2 linked regions of the Actinocatenispora thailandica genome follow. The protein of the gene in region 1 binds, or shares a complex with, the protein of each later gene. Links are inferred from orthologs where the notes say so. Each region holds a gene or a part of one and is shown on either strand. Other genes may lie near its edges.

Evidence for each region.
Region 2: the proteins of Athai_RS27415 (region 1) and Athai_RS21845 are in contact, whole or in part, in a cryo-EM structure (PDB 8Z21), measured with the Escherichia coli proteins. The link is inferred for Actinocatenispora thailandica from one-to-one orthologs.

What each region holds. Positions count from the first base shown.
Region 1 is NZ_AP023355.1:6,118,827-6,125,146, reverse strand. The notes cover bases 1,103-4,102. They hold Athai_RS27415 (ABC transporter ATP-binding protein), read right to left. Parts: upstream 3,095-4,102; coding sequence 2,111-3,094; downstream 1,103-2,110. Other genes in these bases: Athai_RS27410 (ABC transporter ATP-binding protein), read right to left, coding at 3,087-4,102; Athai_RS27420 (gamma-glutamyltransferase family protein), read right to left, coding at 1,103-2,099. Also shown: more of Athai_RS27420, read right to left, coding at 243-1,102; more of Athai_RS27410, read right to left, coding at 4,103-4,121; Athai_RS27405 (ABC transporter permease), read right to left, coding at 4,174-5,064; Athai_RS27400 (ABC transporter permease), read right to left, coding at 5,134-6,084; Athai_RS27395 (ABC transporter substrate-binding protein), read right to left, coding at 6,096-6,320. UniProt on the Escherichia coli protein: Part of the ABC transporter complex OppABCDF involved in the uptake of oligopeptides and of the ABC transporter complex MppA-OppBCDF involved in the uptake of the cell wall murein tripeptide L-alanyl-gamma-D-glutamyl-meso-diaminopimelate.
Region 2 is NZ_AP023355.1:4,910,131-4,916,395, reverse strand. The notes cover bases 1,311-4,255. They hold Athai_RS21845 (ABC transporter permease), read left to right. Parts: upstream 1,311-2,314; coding sequence 2,315-3,196; downstream 3,197-4,255. Other genes in these bases: Athai_RS21840 (dipeptide ABC transporter ATP-binding protein), read left to right, coding at 3,193-4,255; Athai_RS21850 (ABC transporter permease), read left to right, coding at 1,311-2,232. Outside these bases: more of Athai_RS21850, read left to right, coding at 1,273-1,310; more of Athai_RS21840, read left to right, coding at 4,256-4,890; Athai_RS21835 (ROK family protein), read left to right, coding at 4,887-5,828; treZ (malto-oligosyltrehalose trehalohydrolase), read right to left, coding at 5,924-6,265. UniProt on the Escherichia coli protein: Part of the ABC transporter complex OppABCDF involved in the uptake of oligopeptides and of the ABC transporter complex MppA-OppBCDF involved in the uptake of the cell wall murein tripeptide L-alanyl-gamma-D-glutamyl-meso-diaminopimelate.

The sequences.
Region 1 (6,320 bases):
CGTCGACGGGGTGGGGCGGGTGGGGCGCAGTAGGCGGCATGTGTCGGGGCATACCCGCGCCGCGGTGTTCGCATGCATCTGGCCCGGCGGCACCGACCAGATCGGCCGGTTGCGGACAGAAACGGTTCGGCGGTGGCGCACCGGATCCGTCGGCGACCGGTTCGCGGCCGGCCCAGCGGTGCAAACCGAACGGGTCCCGCCGCGCGTGGCGGACGAGACCCGTCGCTGGGGCGGGCCGTGCCTCAGCGGCCGACGGCGTAGCCCTGGGCGCCGCGCGGGTTGGCGGCCGCCCGCAGGAAGCCGGTACCGGGCCAGTCGGCGTCCCGGGCGACCGCGGACAGCCGGCCGAGCGACCACGGCGGCTGCGTCTCGACCTGGTGCCCGCGGCGGCGCAGCTCGGCGATCGTCGCGGCGTCCATCCGGTCCTCGACCAGCAACACGTTGGCGCGGCTGCCCCGCGGGTAGAACGACGACGGGAAGTGCATCGAGTGGAACATCGGCGCGTCGATCGCCTCCTGCAGGTTCAGTCCACTGTGGACGAGCGAGAGGAAGAAGTTGACGCTCCACTGGTCCTGCTGGTCGCCGCCCGGGGTGCCGAACGCCAGCCACGGCCGGCCGTCGCGCGTCGCGAACGACGGCGTCAGCGTGGTGCGCGGCCGGGCGCCGGGCCGCAGGCTGCCCGGCAGGCCGTCCTGCAACCAGAACATCTGCCCGCGGGTGCCGAGGCAGAAACCGAGCGACGGGATCGTCGGGGAGGACTGCAACCAGCCGCCGCTGGGCGTCGCCGACACCATGTTGCCCCACCGGTCCACCACGTCCAGGTGGCAGGTGTCGCCGTTGACCCGGCCGTTCGCTCCGGTCCGCGCCTCGCCCGGCTCCGCGGAGTCGGGGGCGGGCATCGAGACCGTCGGCTCGCCCACGCCGCCCACCACGCCGGCGGCGGCGGTCGCCGTGATCGGCCCCGGGTACTCCGGCAGCCGCGGGGTGCGGCCGGCCGGGCTGCCGGGCCGCAGCTCGGCGTTGGCCGCCGCGCCGATCAAGCCGCGCCGCGCCTCGTTGTACTCCTTGCTCAGCAGCGCGGTCAGCGGCACGTCGGCGTACCGCGGGTCGCCGTACCAGGCCTCCCGGTCGGCGAAGGCGAGCTTGGCCGACTCGGTGACCGTGTGCACGAACTCGGCCGGTGCGGCGGCGTCCAGGTCGAACCCGGACAGCAGCGCCAGCTGCTGCAGGAACACCGGCCCCTGACCCCAGCTGTCCGTCTTGTACACCGTGTGATCGCGGTAGTCCAGGTGCACCGGCTCCTCGACGGTCGCCCGCCAGCCGGCCAGGTCGTCGCCGGTGAGCAGCCCGGTGTGCTCGGCGCCGGAGGTGTCCCGCCAGCCGCGGCCGGCGCAGAACTCGGCGATCGCCTCGGCCACGAACCCGGAGTACCAGGCCGATCGGGCCGCCTCGATCTCGCTCTCCCGGCTGGAACCCCGGCCGGCCCCGCCGTGCGCCTCGGCCTCGGCGACCACCCGCCGGAACGTGGCGGCCAGCACCGGGTTGGCGAACCGGCCACCGGTGACCGGTACCGCGCCGGCGGGCAGCCAGGTGACCGCCGAGGTCGGCCAGTCGGCCCGGAACATGTCCGCGACCGTACCGATCGTGTTCGCGATCCGCTCCAGCACCGGGATGCCGTGCTCGGCGTACCAGATCGCCGGCTCCAGCACGTCCCGCAGCCGCCAGGTGCCCCAGCGCTCCAGCATCAGCAGCCAGCCACCGAACGCGCCGGGCACCGTCGCCGGCAGCAGCCCGGTGCCGGGCATCAGGTCGACGCCCAGCCCGCGGACCGCGGCGACGGTGGCCGCCGCGGGCGCCACGCCCTGCCCGCACACCACCGACACCCGCTGCTCGGCCTCCGGCCACACCAGCGCCGGCACCTCGCCGCCCGGGCCGTTCAGGTGCGGCTCGACGACCTGCAGCAGGAAGCCGGCGGTGACCGCCGCGTCGAACGCGTTGCCGCCGCGCTCCAGCACGCTCATCCCGGCGGCCGACGCCAACCAGTGCGTACTGGCCACCATGCCGTGATCGCCGGACAACTCGGGCCGGGTGGTGAACATGGGCATCCCTTCTACTGCGCGAGGCTCGGTACCGAGTCCTCGGTCACCAGGTGGCAGGCAACCGGATGGTCGGGGGAGCGGACCGGCGTCAGGCTCGGTACCACCGTGGCACACCGGTCGATCGCGACCGGGCAGCGGGTGTGGAACCGGCAGCCGGACGGCGGCGCCAGCGGCGACGGTACGTCGCCGGACAGCACCACCCGGCGCCGATCGCGCTGCGCCGCCGGATCCGGTACCGGCGCCGCCGACAGCAGCGCCCTCGTGTACGGGTGCTGCGGGTCGGTGAAGATCTGCTCGCGCGGGCCGGACTCGACCACGCTGCCCAGGTACATCACCGCGATGCGGTCGGCGAGGAACTCGACCACCGACAGGTCGTGCGTGATGAACAGGCACGAGAAGCCCATGTCCCGTTGCAGGTCGGTGAGCAGGTTGAGCACCGACGCCTGCACCGAGACGTCCAGTGCGCTGACCGGTTCGTCGGCCACCACCAGCTTCGGCCCGCACACCAGCGCGCGGGCCAGGCCGACCCGCTGCCGCTGGCCGCCGGACAGCTCGTGCGGGTACCGGTGCCGCATCTGGGCGCGCAACCCGACCCGTTCCAGCATCTCGCAGACCTTGTCGGTGGCGGCACGACCGGACGCGATCCGGTGCTGCCGCAGCGGTTCCGCGACGATCTGGCCGATGGAGAACCGCGGGTTGAGCGACGAGTACGGGTCCTGGAAGACGATGTGCACGTCCCGCCGCAGCGGCCGCATGCCCCGGCGGGACAGGTGGGTCACGTCGGTACCGTCGAACACGATCCGGCCCGAGGTGGGCTCGGTCAGCCGCAGGATGCACTTGCCGATCGTCGACTTGCCGGAGCCGGACTCGCCGACCAGCCCCAGCACCTCGCCGGCGCCGATCGACAGCGAGACACCGTCCACCGCGTGCACCACCCGGCCGCGCCCGGACGGGTAGTGCTTGACCAGGTCGGTGATGGTGAGCAGATCAGGCATCGACAGCCTCCACAGTGGACACGCCGGGATGGAAGCAGGCCGCGAAGTGGCCGTCGCCCTGCGGGTCGAGGGCCGGCCGGGCCGCGGTGCAGTCGTCGGCGGCGATCGGGCAGCGCGGCGCGAACGGGCACTCGTCCGGATCGGCGTACGGCGCGGGCACCATGCCGGGGATCTCCCGCAGCCGGCGCCGGTCCGTACCGTCCCGCTGCGCAGCGCTGGGCAGCGCGCCGAGCAGCCCGCGGGTGTAGGGGTGCAGCGGCCGGGCGAACAGCTCGGTCACCGTCGCCTGCTCGACGATCCGGCCCGCGTACATCACCGCGACCCGGTCGGCGATGTCCGCCACCACCCCGAGATCGTGCGTGATCAGGACGATCGCGGTACCGAGCCGGTCCCGCAGCGAACGGAACACGTCCAGCACGCCGGCCTGGATCGTCACGTCCAGCGCCGTGGTCGGCTCGTCCGCGATCAGGATCCGCGGTTCGCAGGCGACCGCGATCGCGATCATCACCCGCTGCCGCATCCCGCCGGACAGCTGGTGTGGGTACTCCCGCAGCCGGCCCGCCGGGTCCGGGATGCCCACCAGGTCCAGCAGCTCGACCGCACGGGCCCGCGCGGCGCGCCGGGACAGCTTCTGGTGCCGGTGCAGCACCTCGGTGATCTGGAAGCCGACGGTGAACGACGGGTTCAGCGACGTCATCGGCTCCTGGAACACCACCGAGACGTCCGACCCGCGCAGCGCGCGCAGCTCGCGGCCGTCGAGCCGCAGCAGGTCCCGCCCGTCGAGCCGGACCTCGCCGGACACCCGCGCGGTCGGCGGCAGCAGCCGCGGTACCGACATCGCGGTCACCGACTTGCCCGAGCCGGACTCGCCGCACAGGGCCAGGATCTCGCCCGGCGCCAGGGTCAGCGAGACACCCTTGACCGCCTGCACCAGGCCGTCCTCGGTACCGAACGAGACGTGCAGGTCCGCCACCGACAGCAGCGCGGTGTCGGCCGCACCGCGCGCGCGGTTCACTCGCTCGCTCATCGACGTTCCTCCTTGACCGCAGTGCCGACGCGGCACGCTCGTCCGGTGCTCGTCATCGGGCGCTCCTGGGGTCGATCACGTCGCGCAGGCCGTCGCCGAGCAGGTTGAACCCGAGCGTGGTCACCGCGATCATCACGCCGGGCCACACCGCGAGCCACGGCGCCTGGGAGAGGAACTGCTGGGCGGTGGTCAGCATGACGCCCCAGGACGGGGTCGGCGGCTGTACCCCGAGCCCCAGGAAGGACAGCGTCGCCTCGCCGATGATCGCCGCCGGGATCGCCACCGTCGCCTGCACGATCAGCGCGTTCGCCGCGTTCGGCAGCACGTACCGGAACAGGATCGTGGCGTCGTTGGCGCCGTCGGCGATCGCACCGGCGACGAAGTCCTGCTCGCGCACCGACAGCACCTCGCCGCGGGTGATCCGGACGATCGCCGGGATCTGCGCGACGCCCAGCGCGAACACCACGTTGCGCAGCGACGGGCCGAGGATCGCCGCCAGCCCGACCGCGAACACCAGGAACGGGAAGGAGAGTACGACGTCCACGGTGCGCATCACGACCGAGTCGAGGTAGCGCCGGTAGAACCCGGCGACCAGGCCGACCGGGATGCCGATCACCATCGCCAGCGCCGTCGACAGCACCCCCGCCTGCAGCGAGACCCGGGCACCGGACGCGATCCGGGCCAGCTGGTCGCGGCCGAGGTCGTCGGTGCCGAGCAGGTGCGCGCCGGACGGCGCACCCAGCACGTCGTCGAAGTGCACCGCGGTCGGGTCACCGAACAACGCCGGCCCCAGCAGCGCCAGCAGCAGGAACAGTACGACCAGGACCAGTCCGGTGAGGGACATCGGCTTGCGGTAGAACCGGCGCCACATCCGCCGCCAGCGGTCCGACCGGCCGGTGGCCGCGACGGCCGTGGGCGCCGGGGTGGTGAGCACGTCAGCCATGGGTCGCTCCCGTGGGGGTGTCTGATGGATCTTGGCCGAGCGAGCCCGGCGCAGCCGGCTGAAGATCCATCAGATGCCCCCTAGCCGGATCCGCGGATTCAGTGCGGCGTAGGCGACGTCGACGAGCAGGTTGACCACGATGTACCCGACGACGGTCACCAGCACGACCGCCTCGATCACCGGGTAGTTGCGGGTCAGTACCGCGTCGACGGTCAGCTTGCCGAAGCCGGGGATGACGAAGATCTGCTCGGTCACCACCGCGCCGGAGATCAGCGCGCCCAGTTGCAGGCCCAGTACGGTGACGACGGTGGTGAGGCTGTTGCGCAGCGCGTGCACGCCGACCACCCGCGGGGCGGACAGCCCCTTGGACCGCGCGGTACGCACGTAGTCGGCGGACAGCGCGCCGAGCATCGCCGAGCGGGTCTGGCGCATCAGTACCGCGGCGAAGCCGGTGCCGAGTACCAGCGCCGGCAGGATCATCCGTTCCAGGTTCTGCCCCGGGTCCTCGGTGAACGGGACGTACCCCGACGCCGGCAGCCAGCGCAGCTTCACCGCGAACAGCAGGATCGCCAGCAGCCCCAGCCAGAAGTGCGGCACCGACAGCCCGAGCAGCCCGAAGCCGGTCGCGGTGTAGTCGGCGAACTTGCCGCGCCGGGCCGCCGCGATCGTGCCGAACAGCACGCCGACGACGATCGCGACGAGCATCGCGAGTACCGCGAGTTCCAGCGTCACCGGGATCCGGTTCGCCAGGATCTGGCTCACCGGCAGCTTGTCCTGGGTGGAGGTGCCGAGGTCGCCGGTGACCAGGTGCTTCAGATAGTCCAGGTACTGCACCGGCAGCGGCTTGTCCAGCCCGTACTCCGCCCGGATCGACGCGATCACCTGCGGTGTCGGGTTCTCCCCGGCCAGCACCACGGCCGGGTCACCGGGCAGCGCGCGGACGCCGAGGAACACCACGACGCTCGCGATCAGTACCACGATCACGGCCGCGCCGAGGCGGCGCAGCAGATACCAACCCATCGTCCTGCCACCTACTTCGCAAAGCCCGCGGTGGCGAACCGCGGGATGCCGTCGGAGTAGTACCGGATGCCTGCCACGTTCGCCGCGGTACCGAGGAAGTACCGCTCGTGGTACAGGTAGATGATTCCGTTGAGTTCGTGCTCGCGCGCGATCACCTTGCTGTACAACGCGCGTCGTTGCGCGGTGTCGGTGGTCGCGGCGGCGTGCACGCCGTTGTCGATCACCGGGTCGTGCAG
Region 2 (6,265 bases), 1.2 Mb from region 1 along the record:
GATGCTCGCCAACGAGCTGAGCCTGATCAAGCCGCTGCCGCAGCACGCCTGGGACAAGACCTCCGCCTCGGCGAAGGTCAGCGACGCGGACCGCACCGCGGCCGGCGCCAAGCAGGTCTGGACCTACCTCAACGAGGCGGGCAAGGACATCTCGAAGTACGCGTCGAGTCCACTGTGGAAGACCGTGAGCGGCCCGTACACGGTGAAGTCGTTCTCCACCGCCGGCAAGGTGGTGCTCACCGCGAACAAGAAGTACGACGGCGGGGAGAAGGCGGGCATCTCCACCGTCAACCTGCTGCCGTTCACCACCACCACCGCGGAGACCAACGCGCTGCGCGCCGGGAGCGTCGACTACGGCTACATCGACCCGGGCGACCTGGACCAGAAGGACGCGTTCGCCTCCCGGGGCTACACCGTCGAGCCGTGGACCGGCTGGGCGATCACCTACATGCCGTACAACTTCAACAACCCGACCATGGGTCCGGTGTTCAAGCAGCTGTACGCGCGGCAGGCGATCCAGCGTTCCATCGACCAGGCCGGCCTGGTCAAGGCGATCTTCAACGGCACCGCGACCCCGGGTACGGCCCGGTGCCGCAGGGGCAGGACTCGAACTTCGTGTCCGACACGCAGAAGAACAACCCCTACCCGTTCGACACCGCGGCGGCGACCAAGCTGCTCACCGACCACGGCTGGACCAAGCAGAACGGCGTGATGGTCTGCACCAAGCCGGGCAGCGGCGCGAACCAGTGCGGCAGCGGCGTCAAGGCCGGCACCAAGTTCGCCATGGAGGTGCTGTCCCAGTCCGGCTCCACCGTGACCGACAACGAGATGAGCGCGATCCAGTCCTCGCTGGCGAAGACCGGCATCAAGTTCTCCATCCGTACCGCGCCGGTCAACTCGGTGCTGTCGCAGACCCCGCAGTGCAAGGCCAGCCAGTCGATCTGCAAGTGGCAGCTGTCCTACTTCGGCACCGCCGGCAGCTGGTACTTCCCGGCGTTCCCGACCGGCGACTCGCTGTTCGCGTCCAGCGGTGGTTCGAACTTCGGCAACTACAGCAACCCGGACGTGGACCAGCTGATCGACAAGACCACCACGTCGAACGACCCGAGCGCGATGCAGGACTACAGTGCCGCGCTGGCCAAGGACCTGCCGGTGATCTGGCTGCCCGAGCCGGACTACCAGATCTCGGTGATGAAGAACGGCCTGGGCGGTTTCAGCCAGGACTCGCTGGCGAACTTCCACCCGGCCCAGTGGAAGTGGAACAAGTAGTCCATGGCCACCCTGTGGTACCTGGTTCGGCGCGTGGCGCAGGCCGTGCTGGTGATCTTCCTGGTCACCATCGTGGTCTTCGGCCTGCTCCACGCGCTGCCGGGCGGGCCCGCCCGCGGCATCCTCGGCGCGCAGGCCACCGCCCAGCAGATCGCGACGTTCAACCACGAGCAGGGGTTGGACAAGCCCCTCGTCGCGCAGTACTTCTACTACCTGCGCACGCTGCTGCACGGTGACCTCGGCACCTCGTACACGCTGAACGAACCGGTGTCGACGCTGATCGTGCAGCGGTTGCCGAAGACGCTGGTGCTGACGGTGCTGTCGGCCATCGTCGGGCTGCTGCTCGCGATCCCGCTCGGCATGTGGCAGGCGGTGCGGCGCAACAAGCCGTTCGACTACGCGATCACCACGCTCAGCTTCGTCGCCTACGCGACCCCGGTGTACTTCTTCGGGCTGATCCTGGTGCTGGTGTTCAGCCAGGCGCTGCGCTGGTTCCCGTCCCAGGCACCACAGGGCGACACCCTCGGCCAGGTGCTGGCGAACCCGGCCGGGCTGGTACTTCCGGTCGTCGCCGGCGCCGCCTCGATGGTCGCCGTGTTCAGCCGGTACATGCGCTCGGCGACGCTGGAGAACCTCGCCGAGGACTACGTGCGTACCGCGAAGGCCGGCGGCGCCCGGCAGCGCGCGATCCTGTGGCGGCACGTGTTCCGCAACTCGCTCACCCCGGTCGTCGCGATGCTCGGCTACTACGTACCGGTGCTGTTCGGTGGGGCGCTGGTGGTCGAGCAGCTGTTCAACTATCCGGGCATGGGGCTGCTGTTCTGGAGCGCCGCCCAGTCGTCGGACTATCCGGTACTGCTGGGCTGCGTGCTGGTCATCTCGGTCGCCACCGTGGTCGGCACCCTGCTCGCCGACATCGTGCAGCGTGTCGTCGACCCCCGAGTCGTGGCGGGAAAGTCATGACCGAACTTCTCTTCGATGGCACCGGACCTCGCGGGGTCCTCCGGTGCGAGCCCGCCGACAGTCCGACCCGGGAGGTGTGCCGATGACCGCGATCGCGGAGCAGTTGCCGGTGGCCGAGGGTGTCACCGGGCTGCGGCTGGTGGTCCGGCGGTTCCTGCGCAACAAGCTCGCCGTGGTCGGCCTGGCCGTCGTGGTGCTGTTCGTGCTGTTCTGCTTCGTCGGGCCGTACCTGTACCACACCGACCAGACGCACACCGCGCTGGACGCGGTGAACCAGCCGCCCAGCGGCCGGCACCCGCTCGGTACCGACGCGGTCGGGCACGACGAGCTCGGCCGCCTGATGTACGGCGGGGGAGTCTCGCTGCTCGTCGGGCTCGCCGCCGGCGCGCTCGCCACCATCATCGGGATGCTGTGGGGCGCGGTCGCCGGGTACGCCGGCGGTTGGGTCGACGCGGCGATGATGCGCGTGGTGGACGCCGGCATCGCCATCCCGGCGCTGTTCGTCCTGCTGGTCATCTCGGCGATCGTCAGCCCCGGCATCTGGGGCATGGTGGCGATCCTCGGCCTGGTGTCCTGGCTGGTGCCGTCCCGGCTGATCCGGGCCGAGACGCTGACGCTGAAGAACCGGGACTACGTGCTGACGCTGCGGGCCATCGGCGGCACGCACACCCGGGCGATCTCCCGGCACATCCTGCCGAACTCGGTGTCCACGATCGTGGTCGCCGCGACCTTCCAGGTCGCCGACGCCATCATGCTCGTGGCGTACGTGTCGTACCTGGGGCTCGGTGTCCGGCCACCGGAGACCGACTGGGGCGGGATGCTGTCGGCCGGGCTGACCGCCGTCTACTCCGGGCGGTGGTGGCTGATCGTGCCGCCCGGCCTCGCCGTGATCCTGGTCGTCTGCGCGTTCAACGCGATCGGCGACGGCCTGCGGGACGCCTTCGACGTACGGGGACGCTCATGACGGGATCCATTCTGGACGTGGCCGATCTCGGCGTCACGTTCCGCACCGAGACCGGCGAGGTCCCGGCGGTACGGGGGGTCTCGCTCACCGTGGCGCCGGGGGAGACGCTGGCGCTGGTCGGCGAGTCCGGTTCGGGCAAGTCGACGGTGGCGCTGGCCGCGATGGGGCTGCTGCCCGGCAACGCCCGGGTGACCGGCCGCGCCGCGATCGGCGGTACCGACATCGTCGGCGCCGGGCCCGGTGCCGGCGCCGCGGTGGATCTCAGCACGCTGCGCGGTCGTACCGCGTCGATGGTGTTCCAGGAGCCGGCGACGGCGCTGGACCCGCTGACCCGGGTCGGCGCGCAGATCGTCGAGGTGATCCGCAACCACCGGTCGGTGTCGCGGTCGGCCGCCCGGCAGGAGGCGGTCGAGCTGCTGCGCCGGGTCGGCATTCCGGATCCGGCGCAGCGGGCCACGGCCTACCCGTTCCAGCTGTCCGGCGGGCAGCGGCAGCGGGTGGTGATCGCGATGGCGATCGCCAACAACCCGAGCCTGCTGATCGCCGACGAACCGACCACCGCGCTGGATGTCACGGTGCAGGCCGAGATCCTCGACCTGTTGCGCGACCTCGCCGCCGACACCGGGACCGGCGTGCTGCTGGTGACGCACAACATGGGCGTGGTGGCCGACTTCGCCGACCGGGTGGCGGTGATGCTGTCCGGCGAGATCGTCGAGACCGGCCCGGTGGAGCAGGTGCTGCTGCGCCCCGAGCACGAGTACACCCAGCGGCTGCTCGCCGCGGTGCCGCGGCTGGCGGTCGCGGAGCAGGGTGAGACCGCCGGTACGCCACCGGCTGCCAGCACCGAACCGGCCGCGGAGGGGTCGGCCGGCGAATCGGTGGTGCAGCTGCGTGACGTGTCGGTGGTGTTCGGTCGCGGTGGCCGCGCGGTGCGCGCCCTGGACCGGGTGTCGATCGAGGTACGGGCGGGGGAGACGGTCGGCCTGGTGGGGGAGTCCGGCTCCGGCAAGTCGACCGCGGCCCGGGTCGCGCTCGGGCTGATCGCGCCGTCCGCCGGGACCGTCTCGCTGTTCGGCGCCGATTTGCGCCGCACCCGCGGCCGGTCCCGCCGGCGCCTGCGCGCCGGCATCGGCGTGGTGCTCCAGGACCCGGTGGCGTCGCTGGATGCCCGGATGAGCGTGGCGGAGTGCGTCGCCGAGCCGCTGCGGGTGCACCGCTCGATGTCGGGTCGGCAGCGCCGCTCCCGCGTCGAGGAGGTCCTCGACCGGGTCCGGCTGCCGCGCGCGCTGGCGGACCGGGCGCCGCGGGAGCTGTCCGGCGGGCAGCGCCAGCGGGTCTCCCTGGCCCGTGCGCTGGTGCTGGATCCGCGGCTGCTGGTGGCCGATGAACCGACCAGCGCGCTGGACGTCAGCGTGCAGCAGTCGGTGCTGGAGGTGATCGCCGAGCTGCAGGCCGAACTGGGCTTCGCCTGCCTGTTCGTGTCGCACGATCTGGCCGTGGTGCAGCGGTTCGCGGCCCGGGTGGTGGTGTTGCGTGCCGGCCGGATCGAGGAGCAGGGCAGCACCGGCCGCACCCTGCTGCACCCGGAGACCGACTACACCAGGCGGTTGCTCGCCGCGGTGCCAGTACCCGATCCGGCCGTGCAGCGTCGGCGCCGCGCCGCGCGGCAGGCGGTCGCCGGGGCGGGCGCGTGACGGTCCCCGAGGTGTACGCCGGGGTGGACATCGGCGGCACCACGACCCAGGTTGCCCTGTGCGGTGCGGATCTGACGATCCTGTCCCGGGCCGAGCTCGCCACCCCGGCGGCCCGTGGCGGTGCCGCGATGGTCGCCGCGGCGGTCGACGCGGTACGGATGCTGCTGTCCCGCACCCCGGCACGGCTGGTCGGGGTCGGCGTCGGCGCGGCCGGCGTGGTCGACACCCGTACCGGCGAGGTCGTCGCGGCGAGTGACTCGTTCGTCGACTGGGCCGGGTTCCCGGTCGCGGACACGATCGCGACCGACCTCGCGGTACCGGCGTTCCTGGACAACGATGTCAACGCGTTCCTGCGCGGCGAGGCCACCGGCGGCGCCGTCACCGGTGAGCCGGACGTGCTGGGCATGACGCTCGGCACCGGCGTCGGCGGCGCGCTCTGGCTGGACGGCCGGCTGTACGAGGGGCCGCACGGCGCCGCCGGCGAGATCGGCCACGTGCCCGGGTTCGGCGACCTGCCGTGCTCCTGCGGCGGTCACGGGCACCTGGAGACGCTGGCGTCCGGGCGGTCGATCGGCGCCCGCTACGCCGACCGGACCGGTCGGGTGGTCACCGCCCGCGAGGTCGCCCGGGCGGCGGCGGACGGTGACGCCGACGCGCGTGCGGTGTTCGACGCGGCCGGTGCCGGGATCGCCCGGGCGGTGCTGATCGCCGCCGGCGTGTTCGACGTGACCACGGTGGTCGTCGGTGGCGGGGTGAGCGCCGCGTGGTCGCTGCTGGAGCCGCCGATCCGGTCCGCGCTCGCCGCCGAACCGCCGGTCAGCGGCCAGCCGGTACGGCTGGTCCGGGCCGGGCTGGGCAGCGATGCGGTGGTCGTCGGCGCCGCCTCCCGGGTACGTACCGAGCTGGCCGGCACCCGGCGGGAGGCGCCCGTGCGCTGACCGGCCGCCGTGCGAGCGCACCGCGGCGCCGGCCCGGGTCGGCACCAGGCTCCGCGCGCGGCACCCGATCGGCCGGGTGCCGCGCGCGGACTCACTCACACCAGGCAGCGCACGATGGCGCCGGATCCCGCCGGGAGCTGGATCTCGTGCCGGGCGTAGACGAAGCCGGGCGTGGTGGCGAGCGGCACGTCCACCGGGATACCGTGCAGTGCAACGGTTCGCCGCCGATCGGCGAGGTTCACCGCGATCCGGTACGGTCCGCGGTGGACGGTCAGCCAGTCGGCGCCGGTGTCCACCCGTACCTCCGAAAGGCGCGGGTCGGACAGCTCCGGGATCGACCGACGCAGCGCGATCAGCCTGCGGTAGAAGCGGAACATCGCCGCGTGCGCCGGCTCGGCCAGCTCCTCCCAGCGCAGCACGGACGCGGCGAACGTCTC